DNA from 3 places in the Streptosporangium sp. NPDC000095 genome. Region 2 is predicted to be linked to each of the others. Evidence: predicted binding sites of a transcription regulator. Region 2 holds the regulator's gene; each other region holds the start of a gene.
What was found. Region 2 encodes LexA, which represses DNA repair genes until DNA is damaged. Its sites were predicted from a motif close to TCGAACANNTGTTCGA; they were not measured.
Positions count from the first base shown of each region.

Region 1: a site for LexA is predicted at 4,955-4,970, ahead of recA (recombinase RecA). Genes of this name have one in related genera too.
Region 3: a site for LexA is predicted at 4,526-4,541, ahead of ACFY3V_RS01985 (SAV_6107 family HEPN domain-containing protein). Genes of this name have one in related genera too.

Region 1 covers NZ_JBIAZS010000001.1:1,082,035-1,089,003, reverse strand. The annotation lists gene ACFY3V_RS04545 (ATP-dependent helicase) at 1-3,021, opposite strand, end outside; gene ACFY3V_RS04540 (VOC family protein) at 3,308-3,796, shown strand; gene ACFY3V_RS04535 (DUF3046 domain-containing protein) at 3,981-4,175, shown strand; gene ACFY3V_RS04530 (hypothetical protein) at 4,183-4,458, opposite strand; gene recA (recombinase RecA) at 5,077-6,213, shown strand; gene recX (recombination regulator RecX) at 6,228-6,969, shown strand, end outside.
Region 2 covers NZ_JBIAZS010000012.1:75,755-82,723, forward strand. The annotation lists gene leuS (leucine--tRNA ligase) at 1-754, shown strand, start outside; gene lexA (transcriptional repressor LexA) at 1,228-1,938, opposite strand; gene ACFY3V_RS25365 (LysM peptidoglycan-binding domain-containing protein) at 2,829-3,101, shown strand; gene nrdR (transcriptional regulator NrdR) at 3,587-4,048, shown strand; gene ACFY3V_RS25375 (vitamin B12-dependent ribonucleotide reductase) at 4,133-6,955, shown strand.
Region 3 covers NZ_JBIAZS010000001.1:507,114-514,082, reverse strand. The annotation lists gene ACFY3V_RS02010 (polyprenyl synthetase family protein) at 1-753, opposite strand, end outside; gene metF (methylenetetrahydrofolate reductase [NAD(P)H]) at 1,169-2,101, shown strand; gene ACFY3V_RS02000 (GNAT family N-acetyltransferase) at 2,125-2,673, opposite strand; gene ACFY3V_RS01995 (YbaK/EbsC family protein) at 3,008-3,484, opposite strand; gene ACFY3V_RS01990 (L,D-transpeptidase family protein) at 3,604-4,413, shown strand; gene ACFY3V_RS01985 (SAV_6107 family HEPN domain-containing protein) at 4,790-5,236, shown strand; gene ACFY3V_RS01980 (PP2C family protein-serine/threonine phosphatase) at 5,473-6,666, opposite strand; gene ACFY3V_RS01975 (transcriptional regulator) at 6,817-6,969, opposite strand, start outside.

The sequences.
Region 1 (6,969 bases), on a different contig from region 2:
GCGCAGGTCCGCCTGGCCGAGCAACTCGGCCAGCAGGCTCGTGTCGAGCGCGAGCGCCTGGGCGCGTCGCTCGGCCAGCGGGGCGTCGCCCTCGTACATGAACGCGCCGATGTAGTTGAACAGCAGCGACGCCGCGAACGGCGACGCCTGGCCGGTCTCGACCTCCACCAGCCGGACCCGCCGCGCCTCGATGTCACGCATCAGCCGGACCAGCCCCGGCACGTCGAACACGTCCTGGAGGCACTCGCGCATCGTCTCCAGCACCACCGGGAACGACCCGTAGCGGCCCGCCACGCTCAGCAGGTGCGAGGCGCGCTGCCGCTGCTGCCAGAGCGGCGACCGCCTGCCCGGCACGCGGCGCGGCAACAGCAGGGATCTTCCCGCGCACTCGCGGAACCGCGCCGCGAACAGCGCCGAGCCGCCCAGCTCCTCGGTGACGATCCGCTCGATCTCGTCCGCGTCGAAGATCGCGACATCGGACGGAGGATCGGAGAGCGTGTCGGGAACACGCAGCACGATCCCGTCGTCGGAGTGCACGGCCTGCACGTCGACGCCGTAGCGCTCCCGCAGCCGCCGCCCGATCGCCAGCGCCCACGGCGCGTGCACCCGGGCACCGTACGGGGAGTGCACCACCACCCGCCAGTCGCCCAGCTCGTCGTGGAAGCGCTCGACCAGCAACGTCCTGTCGTCCGGCACGTAGCCGGTCGCCTGCCGCTGCTCGGCCAGGTAGGAGAGCAGGTTGGCCGCGGCGAACTCGTCCAGTCCCGCCGCCCTGATCCTCTCCAGGGCGCCCTCCCGCGCCGCGTCGCCCGCTTCGGCCTTACCTGTCTTCCCGTTCCCCGCTTTCCTCCTCTCTCCGTCTCCCGTGCCTCCCGCTCCGGCGCTTCTCGCCTCCGCCGCTCCGTCTTCGGCTTTCGCCGCTCCCGTCCCCGGGCTCCGGGCGCCCCCGCCTCCCACTCCGGCGTCCGCGCCCGCCGCCGACATCTCGCGGAGGAACGCGCCGATGGCCCTCCCCAGCTCCGCGGGCCGCCCCGCGGTGTCGCCGTGCCAGAACGGGAGCTTTCCCGGCTGGCCGGGGGCGGGCGTGACCAGCACCCGATCGGCCGTGATCTCCTCGATCCGCCAGGAGGTCGCGCCCAGCACGAACACGTCACCGGCCCGCGACTCGTAGACCATCTCCTCGTCCAGCTCGCCCACCCGGGAGGACTTCTCCCCGACCAGGAACACGCCGAACAATCCCCGGTCGGGGATCGTGCCGCCGTTGGTGACCGCGAGCCGCTGGGCTCCGGGACGGCCCCGCAGGGTGCCGGTCACCCGGTCCCAGACGATGCGCGGCCGCAGCTCGGCGAACTCCTCGCTCGGGTATCGCCCGGCGAGCATGTCGAGCGTCGCCTCCAGCGCGCTCCTGGGCAGCGTCCGGTAGGGGGCGGCCCGCCGCACGACCTCCTCCAGCTCGTCGACCGTCCACTCGTCCAGCGCGGTCATCGCGACGATCTGCTGGGCGAGCACGTCGAGGGGGTTGCGCGGGTAGCGCAGATCCTCGATCTCCCCGCTCCTCATCCGCTCGGCCACCACCGCCGTCTGGACCAGGTCCCCCCGGTATTTGGGGAAGATCACGCCGCGCGAGACGGCCCCCACCTGGTGCCCGGCCCGGCCGATCCGCTGCAGGCCGCTCGCCACGCTCGGCGGTGCCCCGACACACGCCACCAGGTCGACCGCGCCCATGTCGATGCCGAGCTCCAGGCTGGAGGTCGCGACCACGGCGGGCAGCCGCCCGGACTTGAGCGCCTCCTCGATCTGGGAGCGCTCCTCCTTCGACACCGAACCGTGGTGGGCTCTCACGATCTCAGGGACGACCCCCTTGGCCGCACCGGCCTGCGCCATCATCGCCGCAGGGGTGGAGATGGAGGCCGGTGGCACGGGGAACCCCTCGGCCCAGTGCACCGGCTCCGCTCCCACGCCCTCCTCCGCCGCCCGCTCCCCGCCGTCGTCCCGTCGCTCCCACGCCAGCTCGTTGAGGCGGGTGCACAGTCTCTCCGCGAGCCGCCGGGAGTTGGCGAACACGATCGTGGAAGCGTGGTCGCCGATCAGCTCGAACAGCCGCTCCTCCACATGCGGCCAGATCGACCGCCTGGCCGGGGTCTCCGTCAGCCAGCGGTCGTCGTCGGGGGCGGGGGGAGGCGTGTCGAGCTCGGTCATGTCCTCGATCGGGACGACCACCTCGACCGCGATCTCCTTCTCGGAGGGCGGCTGGACCACTGTCGCCGGGCGCGTCCCACCCAGGAAGGCGGCCACCTCGCTCACCGGGCGCACGGTCGCGGACAGGCCGATCCGCTGGGCGGGCCTGGGCAGGAGGGTGTCGAGCCGCTCCAGACTGAGGGCGAGGTGCGCGCCGCGCTTGGTGGCCGCCACCGCGTGCACCTCGTCGACGACGACCGTCTCCACGTCGCGTAACGCCTCACGGGCCTGGCTGGTGAGCAGCAGGAACAGCGACTCGGGGGTGGTGATCAGGATGTCGGACGGCCTGGTCGCGAACCGGCGCCGCTCCTCGGGGGAGGTGTCGCCCGACCGGATCGCCACCGAGATCTCCGGCACCGGCAGACCGAGCCGCCGCGCGGTCTGCCTCAGCCCGGCGAGCGGGGCCCGGAGGTTGCGCTCGACGTCGACGGCGAGAGCCTTGAGCGGCGACACGTACAGGACCCGGCACCGCCTCGCCGGCTCGCCGTCCCCGCGAGAACGCCCCCGCCCGCGTCGCGAGCCCGCACCGCCCGCCTGACCCGTACCGGAGGTCTCGGCGTCGGGGGGAGGGGCGGAGGCGAGCCGGTCGAGCGACCACAGGAAGGCGGCGAGCGTCTTGCCGGAGCCGGTGGGCGCGACCACCAGGGTGTTGTCACCCCGGGCGATCGCCGCCCACGCCCCCTCCTGCGCGGCGGTCGGCGCGGAGAACGCCCCGGTGAACCAGTCTCTGGTCATCCGGGTGAAGTGGTCGAGCGCGCCGCCCGTGCCCGTTGTCTCGCTCATCGCCGCCCCCCTGGCTCCCGGTCCGGCCGACCAACCGGGTCACCGCCCATACTGCACGGTCCCACCGACAGAACCCGCCACCGCCGACCGGCGGGCGGGAGTGGACGGACCGCGCGTCACCTGCGGACACACGAACCGGCCTCGCGGCAGGAACGAGGGAGACCACGCCTCCCGGGGGTCTTCCCGACGCCCTGCGACCATGACATGGCGTCCGGGATAGGTTGGCCCCCTGTCGTCACGGACACGACTTTGACGAACACACGACGCATTGAGTGGTGAGCTAACGGTGAGCATCGACCATCAGGCCATCGAGGCGACACGCGAGCGGATCAAGGCGGAGCACCTCAGGGAGCACCGCCCGCCGAGCAGCGCGAGGGGGTTGCACCACTTCGCGCTGATCTCCTCCGACGTCGAGACGACGATCGCGTTCTACCAGGACCTCCTGGAGTTCCCGCTCACGGAGATCTTCGAGAACCGCGACTACCGGGGGTCGAACCACTTCTTCTTCGACATCGGCAACGGCAACCTCCTCGCCTTCTTCGACTTCCCCGGCCTGGACCTCGGCCCCTACAAAGAGGTTCTCGGCGGGCTCCACCACATCGCCATCTCCGTCGATCCCTCCACGTGGGAGCGCCTGCGGGGCAAGCTGGAGGCGGCGGGAGTGCCGCACCAGGTCGAGAGTGGCGCGTCCATCTACTTCGCCGACCCCGACGGCGCACGCCTGGAGCTGCTCGCCGACCCCCTCGGAGAGATGTACGGCTCCCGAGTGCTCTGACGACTCCGCCTCCTCACCCCGGACCTTGGCCGCCCGCGTTCTCACCGGCGACGGCCCTTCCCCCGTACGTCTCCCGTCCCGGTCCCGGCGGACCTGGACGGGAAATCGGGAGACGGGGTGGTTCGCGGTCAGGCGGCGTCTCGGAACGGGCTCCCCCACCCCGGAGTGGACCCATACTTGGGGTATGCGCCTGTCGGAATTCTGGAAGCGGATGAAGTCACACTTCGGTGACCGGTACGCCGATTCATGGGCCAACGACTACGTCATCGCCGATCTCGGCGGTCGGACCGTGGTCCAGGCGCTGGCCGACGGCGTGGGGGCGAAGGAGGTCTGGCACGCCGTGTGCGGGGTGACCGACGTCTCACCCAGGCTCCGCTGAGAACCGGTCAGGATTCGGGAAGCGGGACGAGGAGCCTCTCCACCACCTCGGCCGCGTGCGCGGGATCGTCGGCGCTCTCCTCGCCGTCCGGTGCCCACAGGAACAGCCAGCCGTCCTTGACCGGCGTGGCGAAGACGATCGTCTGCCGGTGACTGTCGGGATGCCACACCCACAGCACGGGGGCGGTGCCGCCGAGGGTGCGGCTCACCATCCCTCGTTGTCGCAGTTCGGCGGCGAGGGAGTCGAGATGGGCTAGGCGTTGCTGTGTGAACGCGTTGGGCACGTCGGGCACCTCGGGTCGTTTCCCCTCAGGATCACCCCAGGTCAGCCCGGTTACAACAGGCTCCAGGTAATTCTTGGAAATGTCGCCTTTCGGATGGGTTCCGGGTTCTCCGGGGCGGTTCTCCCGCCGCCGGTGCCCACGGCGCCTGGCGCCACGCGCCTCGTCGGCGGCCCCGCCGCCCGTGCCTGGTTGCGTAGACCTATGGCGTTCTATGCCAGTTACCGGCTATTCATGTGTTTCGTAGCCATTCGTGCCCGATGATGCCTGTCGCACCCGGTGTCACGCACGCCTCGCCGGCGGCTCCGCCGTCCGCGCCCCCGTGTTCGTCGGACCGCCACGCGACATCTGGACCGCCAAGGTGGACCCGCCGTCCGCGCCCGCTCGTGTTCGTCCGCGTCCGTCTGTGTTCGTCGGCGTCCGGTCGTGCCCGGTCGTGCGCGGGTGACCTCCGCGATGGTTCGCGACTCCCGCAACCCGTGGTGCCAACGGGCGGCGATCGAACAGTCGTTCGGCTATATTGAACAGGCCACCACTCCTGGCGTGCCCTCCCGAAATTGTCGGCGGCACCCCGTAGCTTTCTGGCAACCGATCCAACCCGCGACCCTTCAGGGGGCTCCCATGGCAGCTAACGACCGCGAGAAGGCGCTTGAGACCGCACTCGCTCAGATCGAGCGTCAGTTCGGCAAGGGCTCGATCATGCGCCTGGGCGACGAGACCCGGGCTCCCATCGAGGTGATTCCCACCGGCTCCATCGCGCTCGACGTGGCCCTCGGCATCGGCGGTTTCCCACGCGGCCGCATCGTCGAGGTCTACGGTCCCGAGTCCTCGGGCAAGACCACGGTCGCCCTGCACGCGGTGGCCAACGCCCAGCGCGGCGGCGGCATCGCCGCGTTCATCGACGCCGAGCACGCGCTCGACCCGGAGTACGCCCAGAAGCTGGGCGTCGACACCGACGCGCTGCTCGTCTCCCAGCCCGACACCGGTGAGCAGGCGCTGGAGATCGCCGACATGCTGATCCGGTCCGGCGCCGTCGACCTGCTGGTCATCGACTCGGTCGCCGCACTGGTGCCCAAGGCCGAGATCGAGGGCGAGATGGGCGACAGCCACGTCGGCCTCCAGGCCCGCCTGATGTCCCAGGCGCTGCGCAAGGTCGCCGGCGCGCTCAACAACACCGGCACCACCGCGATCTTCATCAACCAGCTCCGCGAGAAGATCGGCGTGATGTTCGGTTCGCCCGAGACCACGACCGGTGGAAAGGCGCTGAAGTTCTACGCCTCGGTCCGTCTCGACATCCGCCGCATCGAGACGCTGAAGGACGGCACTGAGGCGGTCGGCAACCGCACCCGGGTGAAGATCGTCAAGAACAAGATGGCCCCGCCCTTCCGGGTGGCCGACTTCGACATCCTCTACGGCGTCGGCATCTCCCGCGAGGGTGGCCTGATCGACATGGGCGTCGAGCACGGTTTCGTCCGCAAGTCCGGCGCCTGGTACACCTACGAGGGTGACCAGCTCGGCCAGGGCAAGGAGAACGCGCGAAACTTCCTCAAGAGCCACCCGGACATGGCGAACGAGATCGAGAAGAAGATCAAGGAGAAGCTGGGTGTCGGCCCGCGCCTTGACAGCCCGGCCGCCCCGTCGCCCGTCCCCGCGGCTTCGGCCCCGGCCGCCGCGTCCGGCCGTGCGGCCGGTGCCGCGTCTTCCGCCGGGTCCGGTCGCGGTTCCAAGGCCGCCACTCCCAAGCCGGGTGACGCCTGAGTCCGGGCTGATCGATGACGACGGGACCTGACTCCGGTCCGGCCGACCAGGCCGGGCCGAGAGACTGGGGCGCCTGGCCCGACGAACCTCGGGCGGCCTCACCGGGCAGACGTGGGCGCGACTTCGGTTCGTCCGCTTCTGAGGAAGGGTTCCGCGAGGAGACCGCGGAACCTGCGGGCGACGCACCCCGCGGCCGGAGGAAACGTGCCTCCCGTCGTGGCGGGCGGCGCTCAGGGAGGGCTACCCCGGGTTTCCTTCCCGAAGGATCCGACGGCCCCGACGGACCAGGCGGGTCCGACGGATCGGCCGAGCGGGCCGGGGCGAGCCGGAAGTCCGAGGCCGACCCGCAGGCGGTGGCGCGAGGCATCTGTCTGCGGCTGCTGACCATGGCGCCGCGCACCCGAGCCCAGCTCGCGGAGGCGCTGCGCAAGCGTGAGGTGCCACAGGAGGCGGCGGACGCCGTGCTGGACCGCTTCTCCGAGGTCGGACTCATCGACGACGAGGCGTTCGCCGCGGCATGGGTGAGTTCACGCCACGCCGGGCGAGGGCTCGCCAGAAAGGCCCTCGCCTCGGAGCTCCGCCACCGCGGGGTGGAAGAGGAGACCGTGAAGGAAGCGGTGGATCAGCTCGATCCCGAGGAGGAGGCGGAGACCGCCCGTCGCCTCGTTCGGCGCAAGCTCTCCTCGACCCGAAGCCTGGAGCCCGCGGTCAGGACTCGCAGACTGGCCGGCATGCTCGCCCGGAAGGGATACGGCC
Region 2 (6,969 bases):
CACCCGCCTGCTGAACCAGGGGCAGGTCATCAACCAGGGCAAGGCGATGTCCAAGTCGCTGGGCAACGGCGTCGACCTGGGCCAGCAGATCGACGCCTACGGTGTCGACGCGGTCAGGCTGACCGTCGTCTTCGCCGGACCGCCCGAGGACGACATCGACTGGTCCGACGTCTCTCCGGCGGCCTCGCAGAAGTTCCTCGCCCGCGCGTTCCGCGTGATGGCGGAGGCCGGCGCGGCCTCCGCGCCCGGCGTCGACGTCACCGCGGGAGACCTGAACCTGCGCAAGGTCGTCCACCACACCATCGACGAGGTCACCAAGCTGGTCGAGTCGCACCGCTTCAACGTCGCGGTGGCCCGCATGATGGAGCTGACGAGCGCGGCACGCAAGGCCATCGACTCCGGCCCCGGCGCCGCCGACCCGGCGGTCAGGGAGGCCGCCGAGACCCTCGCGGTCATGCTGTCTCTGGTCGCGCCGTACGCGGCGGAGGAGGGCTGGGAGCGGCTGGGACACGCCGCCTCGGTCGCCACCGCGGGCTGGCCGGTGGCCGACCCGGCGCTGCTGGTCCAGGAGTCGGTCACCTGCGTCGTCCAGGTCGCGGGCAAGGTGCGCGACCGGCTGGAGGTCTCCCCGGAGATCTCCGAGGCGGACCTGGAGTTGCTGGCCCTGCGGTCGGAGAAGGTTCAGCCCTTCCTGTCCGGCACGCCGCGCAAGGTGATCGTCCGCGCGCCCAAGCTGGTCAACATCGTGCCGTAGTCGTCCCGCGTGCCCTCGCCGCGGACGACGGACTGCTGAGTGACCGGCCGCGGACGTCTCGCGGGGTCGCTACGGACTCGGGGTGCCCTTGCGAGGGCATCCCGGGTGTCGCGCGTCAACTCGGCCGGCGTGTCCCCGTGACCACTTCGGGGGAGAACCCGTGCCGCTTCAAGCGGCGGGCCTCCATCTCGGCCTCGCCGGGTGGGTTTCCGTGCCCGCCGGCGAGAGATCTTCCCGGGGATATCCCATCACCTGAGAACGCCGGATGGGGCCCGACATCTGATGTCGGACCCCATCCGGCGTGTCGTTCTATGGCGTGTCGCACAGAAAGCCGGAGGCGCGTGATGCCGAGCTCGCGTAACCACGGTGTGGCTCGGTCCGGACCCGCGTGCCGGGTGACGCTCTCAGGCGGCGACGCCTCCACGGGCCGGAGCCCGTGGAGAGCGGTGAGGAGCCTGCGTGGGACGCTCGCGTCAGAGCTTGCGGAGGACCGCGACGACCTTGCCGAGCACGGTGGCCTCGTCGCCGGGGATCGGGTCGTAGTTGGGGTTGTGCGGGACCAGCCAGACGTGGCCGTCTCTGCGCTTGAAGGTCTTGACCGTGGCCTCGCCGTCGATCATCGCGGCGACCACGTCGCCGTTGTCGGCGACCGGCTGCTGGCGCACGACCACCCAGTCACCGTTGGCGATGGCGGCCTCGATCATCGAGTCGCCGGTCACCTGGAGGAGGAAGAGCGTACCCTCACCGACAAGCTGCCTGGGCAGGGCGAAGACGTCTTCGATGCTCTCCTCGGCGAGGATGGGGCCACCGGCGGCGATCTGACCGACGAGGGGCACATAGGCGGCGGTCGGACGGCTGACCGGAGTCTCGTCCTCACCGGAGTCGGGATCAACCCACAGCACGGGCTCGCCGGGAAGGCGGACCTCCAAGGCGCGGGGGCGGTGCGGATCACGCCGCAGGTAGCCCTTGCGCTGCAAAGCCGTCAACTGGTGCGACACGCTGGAGGTGCTGGTGAGCTGCACCGCTTCGCCGATCTCCCGCATGGACGGCGGATAGCCGCGCTGCTGCACGGAATCGCGGATCACCTCAAGGATCTTCCGCTGCCTGGGGGTGAGGCCAAGGGAGTCACGCCTTCGCACCGCCAGGTCGCTGGCGGCCGAACCGTTCTCGTTGTGCTGGCTCATACGAACTCCTCGCCTCCCGGTCTGTATTTAACACGTCGCACACAGCGACCATACCTCGGCCGAAGATCATACTCAAACAATTGTTCGAATGTCCTCGAAATCGGCGACGCCGTGGTGTACAACATCGTACGGGAGTTCGATCGACATCGTGTTCGATTCACCGATCTTTCTTCGACATGTGTTCGGCCAGGTCGAGGGGATGGGGGGCCACCGTGAAACCGACCGCGACGACACCACGATCCAGGATCGCGCCGAGGTCCCGGGCGGCGCAGCGATCACCGGGAGCGCCGCGCCTGCGGCTCGTGCCGCCCCCGAGACCGGAGCCGGAACCCGGTCCCGCGCCGGAGTCCGGGCGGAGATCCGAGGCGAAGCAGGGGTGGGAGGCCGTGTGGGACTCGGTGCCGGTGTCAGGACCGGTGCCGAGGGCACGCCTCGGCCGCGAGCCGGGGCGAAGGTCCGGCGGGGAGCCCGAGCGGGTCTTCGAGCGTGAGCCCGGGCGAGGATCCGGCCGTGAGGCCGCGCGAAGGTCCGGCCGCGAGATGAGACGGGAATCCGCTCGGGAGTCCGGGCGAAAGCGTGGGCGAGAGCCGGGGCGGGCCTCGCGTGAGTCCGAGCGAAAGCCCGGCGGGGCGTCCGGGCGTGAGCCTGGGCGGAGTCCTGGCCGCGAGGCGAGGCGGTCGCTCGGGCGTGGGCGGGGGTGGAGCCCCGGCCTTGGGCGGGGACGGTGGTCCGGGCGTGATCCGGAACGGGGAGCCGGACGCGGGGCCGGGCCGAGGAGGGCGCCGCGATCGGCGACGGCATCCTCGGTGGGCACCCGCCGGCCGGGTGTCGGCCGGAAGGGAGCGGTTCGGCGGCCCCTTCGACTCACCCGGCGTGGAAGGATCGTCGTGGTGGCGGTGCTCGCACTGTTCAGCCTGGCGGTGCTCTGGATCGGCGGACGCATCGACATGGTCGCGGCGGACGAGCGGGCGGGCCTTGAGGGGCTGCCGCGGATCACGGTGCACGCGGACGACACGCTGTGGGAGATCGCGGACGCGTTGACGAAGGAGGCGGACACCGGCTCGGCGGTCCGTCGCATCATGGACCTCAACGGGCTGTCCGGCTCGGAGGTCCGGCCGGGGACCCGGCTCTATCTCCCGGAGGGCCTCGTCTCCGTGAGGTGAGGCCGGTCCGGGCTCCGGCGATCGGGCCGGGGCTCGTGGGACCGCTGCGGCGCCCGGCCGGGCTCCGGCGGGGCGGCCGGCGAGAGGGGCGGGCCTCGTTCCGGCGGGGTGGGGCGGGTCGGCGGCGCGGGTGGGGCGAGGGGTGTGAGAGGGGATGCGAGGGACTCGTCCGACGGGTCGTCTGGGGCGACTGTGAGACGAGAGGCGTCCGGGGCGAGAGGGGTCTCGCATGGGTGGCGACACGCCGGGATGTGCGGGCTGATCAGCGACTTCGTGCCGCAAGGTCGTTTCAACTTGCGTTCATGGTCGAGCACTTCTACGGTTGGACCACAACATCTAGTGGCTGCATCGCAACACTTCACCACAGCTTGTGTTTCCATTACCGCATCTCGACTCTTCGAGATGTGTGCGCGGGCGTCTGGCCGTGCGTGTCGTGGGTAGGTGAGGTGGGTCGGCCGCTTCGGTAGGTCAAGGAGGCGACACGCGTGCATTGTCCGTTCTGTCGCCATCTAGACACGCGAGTCATCGACAGCCGGGCCACCGAGGACGGCGGGGCGATCCGCCGCAGGCGCACGTGCTCGGAATGCGGGCGCAGGTTCACCACGCAGGAGACCGTTCTGCTCATGGTGAGCAAGCGCAGCGGTGTGACGGAGCCGTTTTTCAGGGACAAGGTGATCGCCGGGGTCCGGCGGGCGTGCCAGGGGCGGTCCGTCAGTGAGGATTCCCTGGCGCAGCTGGGCCAGCGAGTCGAGGAGAGCATCCGGGCCACCGGATGCGCCGAGATCGCGGCCCACGAGGTCGGGCTGGCCATCCTGGGCCCGCTCCGCGAACTGGACGAGGTGGCGTACCTACGGTTCGCCTCCGTCTATCGCGGTTTCGAGACGCTGGCCGACTTCGAGGCGGAGATCGAGCGACTCCGGGCGGAGCGCTCCACCAAGCAGGACTGATACAGACCCCGGGCGCCGGGGGTGATGCGGCGCGTTGGTGTGGTCCGATTCGAGGGTTCCACGGAGCCCCAGGAGGGGGAAGTCATGACGGAGACCGCCGGTGCGGTGACACGTGGAGGCAAGAGGCCACGTAAGGGTCTGAAGATGAAGCGCATCTTCACCACGCCAGGCGTGCATCCCTATGACGAGCTGGTCTGGGAGCGCCGTGACGTCGTCATGACCAACTGGCGCGACGGCTCGATCAACTTCGAGCAGCGCGGTGTCGAGTTCCCCCGGTCGTGGTCGGTCAACGCCGCCAACATCGTGACCACCAAGTACTTCCGCGGCGCGGTCGGCACCCCGCAGCGGGAGTGGAGCCTCAAGCAGCTGATCGACCGGGTGGTGGGCGTCTACACGCGTACGGCGGTCGAGCACGGTTACTTCGCCACCGACGAGGACGCCGAGATCTTCGACCACGAGCTCAAGCACGCTCTGGCCAACCAGGTCTTCAGCTTCAACTCGCCCGTCTGGTTCAACGTCGGCACCGCCTCGCCGCAGCAGGTCAGCGCGTGCTTCATCCTGGCCGTCGACGACCAGATGGAGTCGATCCTCGACTGGTACAAGGAAGAGGGTGTGATCTTCAAGGGGGGGTCCGGCTCCGGCGTCAACCTCTCCAGGATCCGTTCCTCCAAGGAACTGCTCTCCAGCGGGGGCACCGCCAGCGGCCCGGTCTCCTTCATGCGCGGCGCGGACGCCTCCGCGGGCACCATCAAGTCCGGGGGCGCCACCCGCCGCGCCGCCAAGATGGTCGTCCTCGACGTCGACCACCCCGACATCGAGGAGTTCGTCGAGACCAAGGCGCGCGAGGAGGACAAGATCCGCGCCCTCCGTGACGCCGGGTTCGACATGGACCTGGGCGGCAAGGACATCGTCTCCGTCCAGTACCAGAACGCCAACAACTCGGTGCGCGTCTCCGACGAGTTCATGCGCGCGGTGGAGAACGGTGAGGAGTTCGGCCTGCGCGCCCGCCTCACCGGCGAGGTCATCGAGAAGATCGACGCCAGAGAGCTGTTCCGCAAGATGGGCAAGGCCGCCTGGGAGTGCGCCGACCCCGGGGTCCAGTACGACGACACGATCAACGACTGGCACACCAGCCCGGAGACGGGTCGCATCACCGCCAGCAACCCCTGCTCGGAATACCTGCACCTGGACAACTCCTCGTGCAACCTGGCGAGCATCAACCTGCTGAAGTTCCTGAAGGACGACGACACCTTCGACATCGCGAACTTCGTGAAGATCACCGAGCTGATCATCACCGCGATGGACGTCTCCATCACCTTCGCCGACTTCCCGACCGAGAAGATCGACCAGACCACCCGCGCCTACCGCCAGCTGGGCATCGGCTACGCCAACCTCGGCGCGCTGCTCATGGCCACCGGCCACGCCTACGACTCCGACGGCGGCCGGGCGGTCGCCGGGGCCATCACCTCGCTGATGACCGGCGTCTCCTACCGCCGCAGCGCCGAACTCGCCGCGGTCGTGGGCCCCTACGACGGCTACGCCCGCAACGCCGACGCGCACAAGCGGGTCATGCGCAAGCACAACGACGCGAACGAGGCCCTGCGCACGTTCGACGAGATCGACGGTGCCATCCACCGTGAGGCCTCCAGCCAGTGGAGCGAGTGCCTCAGGCTCGGTGAGAAGAACGGTTACCGCAACGCCCAGGCATCGCTCCTCGCCCCGACCGGGACCATCGGCCTGATGATGGACTGCGACACCACCGGCATCGAGCCCGACCTCGCCCTGGTCAAGTTCAAGAAGCTCGTCGGCGGCGGCTCCATGCAGATCGTCAACCAGACGATTCCCCGCGCGCTGCGGCGGCTCGGCTACCAGGAGGAGCAGGTCGAGGCGATCGTCGAGTTCATCGCCGAGCACGGTCATGTCGTCGACGCCCCCGGCCTGCGGCGCGAGCACTACGAGGTGTTCGACTGCGCGATGGGCGAGCGCGCGATCGCGCCCATGGGCCACGTGCGCATGATGGCCGCGGCCCAGCCGTTCCTGTCCGGAGCCATCTCCAAGACGGTCAACCTTCCCGAGTCCGCGACGATCGAGGACATCGAGCAGGTCTACATGGAGGGCTGGAAGCTCGGTCTGAAGGCCCTGGCGGTCTATCGCGACAACTGCAAGGTCGGCCAGCCCCTCTCGGCCTCGGGCAAGAAGACCGAGGAGAAGGAGGAGCCCGCCGAGCCGGCGATCCAGGTCGTGGAGATCAGCCGCCCGACCCGCCGCCGGATGCCCAACCAGCGCCCCAGCACCACCACCCGCTTCACCGTGGGAGGCGCCAAGGGCTACATGACCGCCTCGTCCTATCCCGACGACGGCCTCGGTGAGGTCTTCCTGAAGATGTCCAAGCAGGGGTCGACCCTCGCGGGCGTCATGGACGCGTTCTCGGTGGCCATCTCCATCGGCCTGCAGTACGGGGTGCCGCTGGAGACGTACGTCGGCAAGTTCGTCAACATGCGCTTCGACCCGGCCGGTATGACCGACGACCCGGACGTCCGTATCGCCGCCTCGGTGATGGACTACATCTTCCGCCGTCTGGCCCTGGACCACCTGCCCTACGACGACCGCGCCGCCCTCGGGATCTTCTCCGCCTCCGAGCGCGCCGCGCAGCAGCGCGGTGAGGACCCGGCCCCGATCCACAGCGACGAGGTCATCGCCGAGCTCGCCACCTCGGCTCCCATCGAGGAGCCGCAGTCCCGCCCCGAGGCGGCACCCGCGGAGACCCCGCGCCGCACCGGCTCCCTGGAATCCCACCAGGGCCGCACCGCCGACGCGCCTCTCTGCATGACCTGCGGCACCAAGATGCGTCCCGCCGGCAGCTGCTACGTCTGCGAGGGCTGCGGCTCCACCAGCGGTTGCAGCTGATTCGGAGCTGATTC
Region 3 (6,969 bases), on a different contig from region 2:
GTCCGGGTCGCCGAACACGCCGAGGATGTCGTCGCGCAGCTGGAAGGCGATGCCCACCGACTGCCCGTACTCCTCGCAGAGCCGGTCGATCCAGGGCTCCCTGCCCCGGGCCGCCAGCACCAGACCGAGCCTGAGCGGCTGCTCCACGGAATACTTGCCGCTCTTGAAGAGGGCGACCCGCAGCGCGCTTTCGAAGGTGCCCTCGCCGTGCGCCTGCTCCAGCAGGTCGAAGTACTGACCGCACATCAGCTCGGTGCGCATGTCGTCGTGGACCTTCTGCGCCGCCGCGAGAGAGGCGGCCGGCAGGCCGCTGTTGCGCCACATCTCACCGGACCAGATGAGCATCAGGTTGCCCAGCAGGATGGCGGCCCCCTCGCCGAACTGCTCGGCCGAACCGTGCCAGCGGGCCTTCCTGTGCAGGTCCTCGAACCTGCGGTGCGCCGAGGGCATGCCCCGGCGCAGATCGCTGGCGTCCATCACGTCGTCGTGCACCAGAGCGCTGGCCTGGAGCAGCTCAAGCGAGGCCGCGGCGGAGAAGATGGCGGGCTCCTCGCCCCCGCCCGCACCGTGCCAGCCCCAGTAGCAGAAGGCGGGGCGCAGCCGCTTGCCGCCCGCGAGGAAATCCTCGGCCGCCGAGATGAGCGGCGCCAGCTCCGGAGCGCTGACCTGTGGGCGCTGTTGTTCGACGAATCGCCGAAGAGAACGATCCACCTCGGACCGGATCATGTCCAACGCGGCTGCAGAAGTGATCATCGAATACCTCCAGTGTGGAGACCCTGGGCTTCAGCTCTGGGGGGAAAACGCGGTACGGCGCCGTGCATCCCGGCGTCGTGACCGGCGGTGATGACACCCCGACCACCGTACGCATGATGGACAAGATCCTCTCCGCCGGTCCGGCGGAGAGGTGGAACGCCTGTGGAGCCGGTGTGGGGCACGACACCTCCGGGTTCCTTGCGACTGAGGATGAGGCAGGGAACCCAATCTATGAAAATTGGAATCCCCCGGCTTTGACGGCGTGAGGAGGTCAGGTAATGAGATTAACGGTCCAAGGGGACATTTCGATCTAGAGGGGTGGTGGTTTACGTGCTAATTGTGACAAGTTCGCGCCATGTCCGGCGGAGATGATCTGATCGGGCGGCCGAGCGGCCGGGCAAGTATCCTTGACCCCATGGCTCTGGGTCGCGCGTCTGTCCTTCCTGATCGTGTCGCCACCGTCCGCGAACTCCTCGCTGCCGGTGCCCGCTCGTTCTCCTTCGAGTTCTCCCCCCCGAAGACCGACGAGGGGGAGCGTCAGCTCTGGCGCGCCGTCCGTGAGCTGGAGTCGCTGCACCCCACCTTCGTGTCCGTCACCTACGGCGCCGGCGGCAGCACCCGAGACCGCACGGTCGACATCGTCGAGCGGATCGCCCACGAGACCACGCTCACCCCGGTCGCCCACTTCACCGCCGTCAACCACTCCGTCCGCGAGCTGCGCCATCTGATCGGCCGCTTCGCGGGAGCGGGCGTGCGCAACATCCTCGCCGTGCGGGGCGACCCGCCCGGCGACGTGACGGGCGAATGGGTGCGCCACCCCGAGGGCGTCCTGTACGCCGAGGAGCTGGTCCGGCTCATCCGGCAGTCCGGCGACTTCTGCGTGGGCGTGGCCGCCTTCCCGTACAAGCACCCCAGGTCGGCCTCGATCGAGTCCGACACCGACTACTTCGTGCGCAAGTGCCGTGCGGGCGCCGACTACGCGATCACTCAGATGTTCTTTCGTGCCGAGGACTACCTGCGGTTGCGTGACCGGGTGGCCGCCGCCGGCTGTGACACGCCGATCATCCCCGGCATCATGCCCGTCACGCAGATGAGCACCATCGCCAGGTCCGAGCAGCTCTCCGGCGCGCCGTTCCCGCCGGAGGTGGCCGAGAGGTTCGCGGCCGTCGCCGACGACCCGGCCGCGGTGCGCAGCCTCGGCATCGAACACGCCGCCGAGCTCTGCCAGACCCTGCTCGACGAGGGCGCGCCGGGCATCCACTTCATCACCTTCAACCGCTCGAGCGCGACCCGGGAGGTCTTCCAGGCGCTCGACCACACGCCGGAGATCGCCCCGCTGCCGACCTGAGACCGCGGATCCTTCGGGACGGCTCAGCCGCCCAGCGGCAGGGGAGTCCCGAGGATCGCGTAGCGCTCGTGCCCACCGGGGAAGACGAACTGCGTGAGCAGGTCCACGAAGCCGATACTGCGATAGAGGTGGCGTGCCGCGGTGGGCCGGTCGCGGGTCGACAGCACGGCGGTGCGCTCCAGGCGGCCCGCGCACATCCCCGTGATCATCGCCCGGCCGATGCCCTTGCCCTGGTAGTCGGGGTGGACGTGGATCTCGGCGAGCTCCAGCGCGTCGCCCAGCCAGTCGTGGGCGCCGCCCTCTCCGTACTCGTCCGCGAGGGCTCGCCTGACCACGTCGTGCCACCACTGCCCGGGAACCCCGTGGAAGCCGTAGGCGATGCCCACAGGAGTGCCGTCGGGGAGCTCGGCGAACAGGCAGGTGAAGGCGGGATGGGTGGCGTGGTTTCCCATGATGAGCCTGCGGCCGGCGATCTGGTCGGCCGGAGGGTTCATCGCCTCGGTGTAGACGCCGAGGACCGCGTCCAGCCGGAGCGTGAACTCGTCGGGGCCGATCCGTCGCAGTCCGATCACGCGTCGCACCCTAGCAGGGTGGCCGTGGCACGGGTCACCGTGTGGCGAGGGAGGGTCATCCGGCGCTCACCAGGGAGTTTCCCGGCCTTTCCCACCCGCCTGTCGGCCCGGTCACGAAGGGCCTGACCGGCTTCTCGCGACCGCGCCCGGAGCCGTGCGGCTCCCGGGCGCGGTCGCGAGCGTCGTGCGCACGAAGCGCCGGCGTGCTCGCCCGCGGTCCGTTCGGTGTGGGACCGGTCGTGTCGCGCGTACGAGCCCGCCGGGTCGCGGGCGCGCAGGCCCGGCGGTGGGCACGGAGCCCGTGGGCACCGAGTTCGAAAGCCGCGCGAAGCCGTTATTCGACCTCGACGGGCACCCCGCCGGTGATGCGGACGAGCTCGTCGAAGGAGGTCGGGAAGACGGTGTGCGGGTGGCCGGCCGCGGCCCAGACGACCTCGTGCTTGGCCAGCCAGGTGTCGACCAGGGTTCTGACCGGGGCGGGGTGGCCGATCGGGGCGACGCCGCCGATGACCTGGCCGGTGGCCGCCCGCACGAAGGCGGGGGCGGCGCGCTTCACCTTCGCCGCTCCGGCCGTCCTGGCGATCAGGTCGGTGTCGACGCGGTGGGCGCCGCTGGTCAGCACCAGGAGCGGCTCACCGTCGGCGTCGAATATCAGGCTGTTGGCGATGGCGCCGACCTCGCAGCCCAGCTGCGCGGCCGCGGTGGCGGCGGTGGGGGTGGCCTCCGCGAAGATGACGATCTCGCCGGGGACGCCGTGCTCGCGCAGGACGGCGGCGACCTTCTCGATGTTCGGATGCAACTTTTCTGGCACGCGGCCACTCTAAACAGATTGACCGTTGATTGCCGTTTCATGACCGGCTGTCTGCACAGGGAAACCGTGCGCTATGGTCCCTTGACCCGATCCATAGTGATATGAGGAGTTGATCGAAAGTGGGGGTTGGACTGCGGCCGGGAGTGGCCGCGCTGATGACGGCGGGGGCCGTGCTCCTCTCTTCCGTGTCTTTCGTGGGCGTCGCCCTTCCCGCCGGCGCCGCGGCGGCGGGGACGTCGGGTTCCCCGGCCGTCACGGCGGGGGTGACGGGCGTGTCCTCGTTCGTCGCGCCCGGCAAAACGCTCAAGCTCGGTGCGAAGGGCGCCGCGGTGAAGGTGCTCCAGACCCGGCTGGCCGAGCTCGGCTACGCCCCGGGCAGGATCGACGGCCGCTACGGCGGGGCGACCCTGACGGCGATCTGGGCCTTCCAGAAGGTGAACGGCATCTCGCCGACCAGCACCGTGGCACGCAGGACCTGGGACGCTCTGGAGGCACCCCAGGCGCCGAAGGTGCTCGTCCCCAACGGCAAGCCGACCCGGGTGGAGGTCAACCTCGCCAAGCAGGTGATGGTCCTCTACGTGAACGGCACGGTGAAGCTGATCAGCCACACCTCCTCCGGCAGCGGGATCGCCTACTGCGAGACGGCCACCTGGGAGGGCAGGACCCAGCGGTTCTGCGGCGACGCGCGCACGCCGACCGGCGACTACAAGACCACCTGGCGCAGGGACGGCTGGCACAAGTCCTACCTGGGCCAGCTCTACAACCCGATCTTCTTCAACGGGGGCATCGCCTTCCACGGCGCGCTGTCGGTGCCGCTGGCGCCCGCCTCCCACGGTTGCGTACGACTGCCGATGCACGTGGCGGAGGTCCTTCCCGGGCTGCTCGGTACGGGAGTGCCGGTGCACGTCCGAGGCAGGTTCGTCCGCTAGGGGCGAGCCGGCGGAACGCGAGCCGCCGGTCGCGCCCGCGCCGGTCGAGAGCAGGGGCCCCGGGAGACGGTGATCTCCCGGGGCCCTTTCGCGTGCTCCAGAGACCCGAAGATCGAACCTTTGTTCGTCGTTTTACTTGACAGTATTAGTGATCGAATTTATGTTCGATGTGATGACACGGGGCTCGCGGCTCGTGTTCCAAGAGCGGCCGATCGGGTCCATGTCGTCGGCGGAGACGATCGGACCAGGTCAGGGCGGACGGGGAGAGGGGAAGCTCCTCGTCCGGCCGTCCGGCGGATTTGTCGGTGGGGTCTGCGAATGTGATACCACCGGCGAAAACGCCGGAGCCGCTTGCGACCAAGGAGGCTGAAGCGCTATGACCCCTCGGCTCGGCGATTCCGGTGGGCCCCGGCTGTCCCCCACGGTGCGGGCACACCTCTCAGACGCGCGCGACTGCCTCGAAGAGGCCGCCGCCGCCCGGACCTCCGCCGCGCGTTACGTCGCGGCCCATCTCGCCGCGCTCAGGGCGGCAGCCGCCGTCCTGGCGGCCCGTCCCCGTCCGATGCAGGGGCGCAGGCGCAGGCTGCGCAGCGCCTGGGAGCTGCTGCCCGAGGCCGAGCCCCGCCTGGCCGAGTGGGCACCCTATTTCGAGACGAGCGCGGCCAAGCGGGCCGCCGCCGAGGCGGGCCTGACCCGCACGGTGTCCTCGCGAGACGCCGAGGAGCTCATCTCCGAGGCTGAGCGGTTCGTCAGCACCGTGGAGAAGCTGCTCGGTGTCCCGAGCCAGCCCATGCTCCCGGGCCGGATCCCGCTAGCCGGTTAGAGCGGGAGCGGCCCTCCACCCGGAGCGGGCCGCCCGAGCTCATCGGCGCCGTCCCCGTGCGTCTCGCCTCCGCCGGTCCCGCCGGCGGGCGCAGGGCGTACGGGGACGTTCTCGTGCCGTCGTCCCCTCGCGCCTCGTTGTTCTCCCAGGCTTTTCTCGCGCCGGTGTTCTCTCACGCCGCCGTGAAGCCGGTTTCGCGCAGCCGTTCCCGCTCGGGGTCCTGCCGGCGCTCTTTCTCACGCCGCCGTGGAGTTCTGGCGGGCGGCGCGCTGGCGCAGCAGGAGCATCGCGGCGTCGTCGCTCAGCGGCCTGCCCACGTGGCCGAGCAGGTCGGCGCGCAGGGCGTCCAGCGAGCCCTGGGGGTCGTCGCCCTCCAGCAGGTGCGCCCGCTCCAGCAGCGGATAGAACTCGCCCGCGTCGTCGCGTGCCTCGATGACCCCGTCGGTGTAGAAGAGGACCTGGTCGCCGGGCTCGAAGGGGATGTGGTGCGGCCGCGGCTCGACGGCCTTGAGAGCGCTCATGCCCAGCGGGAGCGCCTCGTCCGGGGGGTCGGCGAACCAGATCCCGCCGTCGGCGTCGAGCACCAGGGGCGCCGGGTGGCCGCAGTTGATGACGGTGATGGTGGAGTCGCCGCTGATCTCGGCCAGCACGGCGGTCACGAACTGCTCGCCGGACAGCTCGCGGGTCAGGGCGTTCTCCAGGCGGCCCACGACGCCCTGGAGCGTCCTCTCGTCGTGGGCCGCCTCACGGAAGGCCCCGAGCGCGACCGCGGCCGTCTCCACGGCCTCCAGGCCCTTGCCCTGGACGTCTCCCACGATGATCCGCACCCCGTGCGGGGTGGTGACGACCTCGTACAGGTCGCCGCCGATCCTGGCCTCCGCCGTGGCGGAGGTGTACGAGACGGCCACGCCGATGCCCGGTCCCGCGCGGCGGGGCACCGGGCGCAGCAACACCCGCTGGGCGGCCTCGGCCACCGAGCGCACGTCGGCGAGCTGGCGTTCGTGGCGCAGCCGTCCGGCGCTGGCCAGCACACTGGCCACGGTGACGCCGAGGATGGCGATGAGGGTGATGTTGATGCGGGACGAGAGGATGTCGTTGTAGAGGCCGAGCGCGAAGCACAGCGCCAGGGCGACGACGCCGACCACCGTGGTGCGGGTCAGGTCGCAGGCCACGCTGGCGAAGGCCGGGCCGAGGGCGAGCAGCGGCAGCAGGCCGGACGTGGGGCCGGTGCCGAAGTCGATCGCGGCCACCACGGCCATCACGACGAACGGCAGCAGCTTCAGGGTGCTCTGGGTGCGGTTGGTGCCGATCGAGCTCAGCAGCCGCGGAAAGGCACGCCTCCTGGTCGATCGCGGCTGCGCCGGGGCGGTGCGGAGACGGGTCTCGGAGGTCGATCGAGAGTGATCGATCCGATCATCTCCCCTGGCCATGTCCACCACACCTCGCTAAATGCGTGTCTGCCTTTTCCTACCACAACGGCTGTAGCCCGGGGCGGAACTAAGGACAGGTTCTGCTGAGAACGAGGAGCTCTGCGGGGTGGGTACGCCGGTTGCGGCGCACCCACGACCGGTCAGGGGTCGTCAGAAGGCTTCGACGGCTCGGCGGGCCTCCGGGTCCAGGACACCCCAGCCGATGAGCTCCTCGGTGAGCTCACTGGGGGACTTGTCATAGATCACGGCGAGGGAGCGGAGATCCTCCTGGCGGATGGACAGCACCTTGCCGTTGTAGTCGCC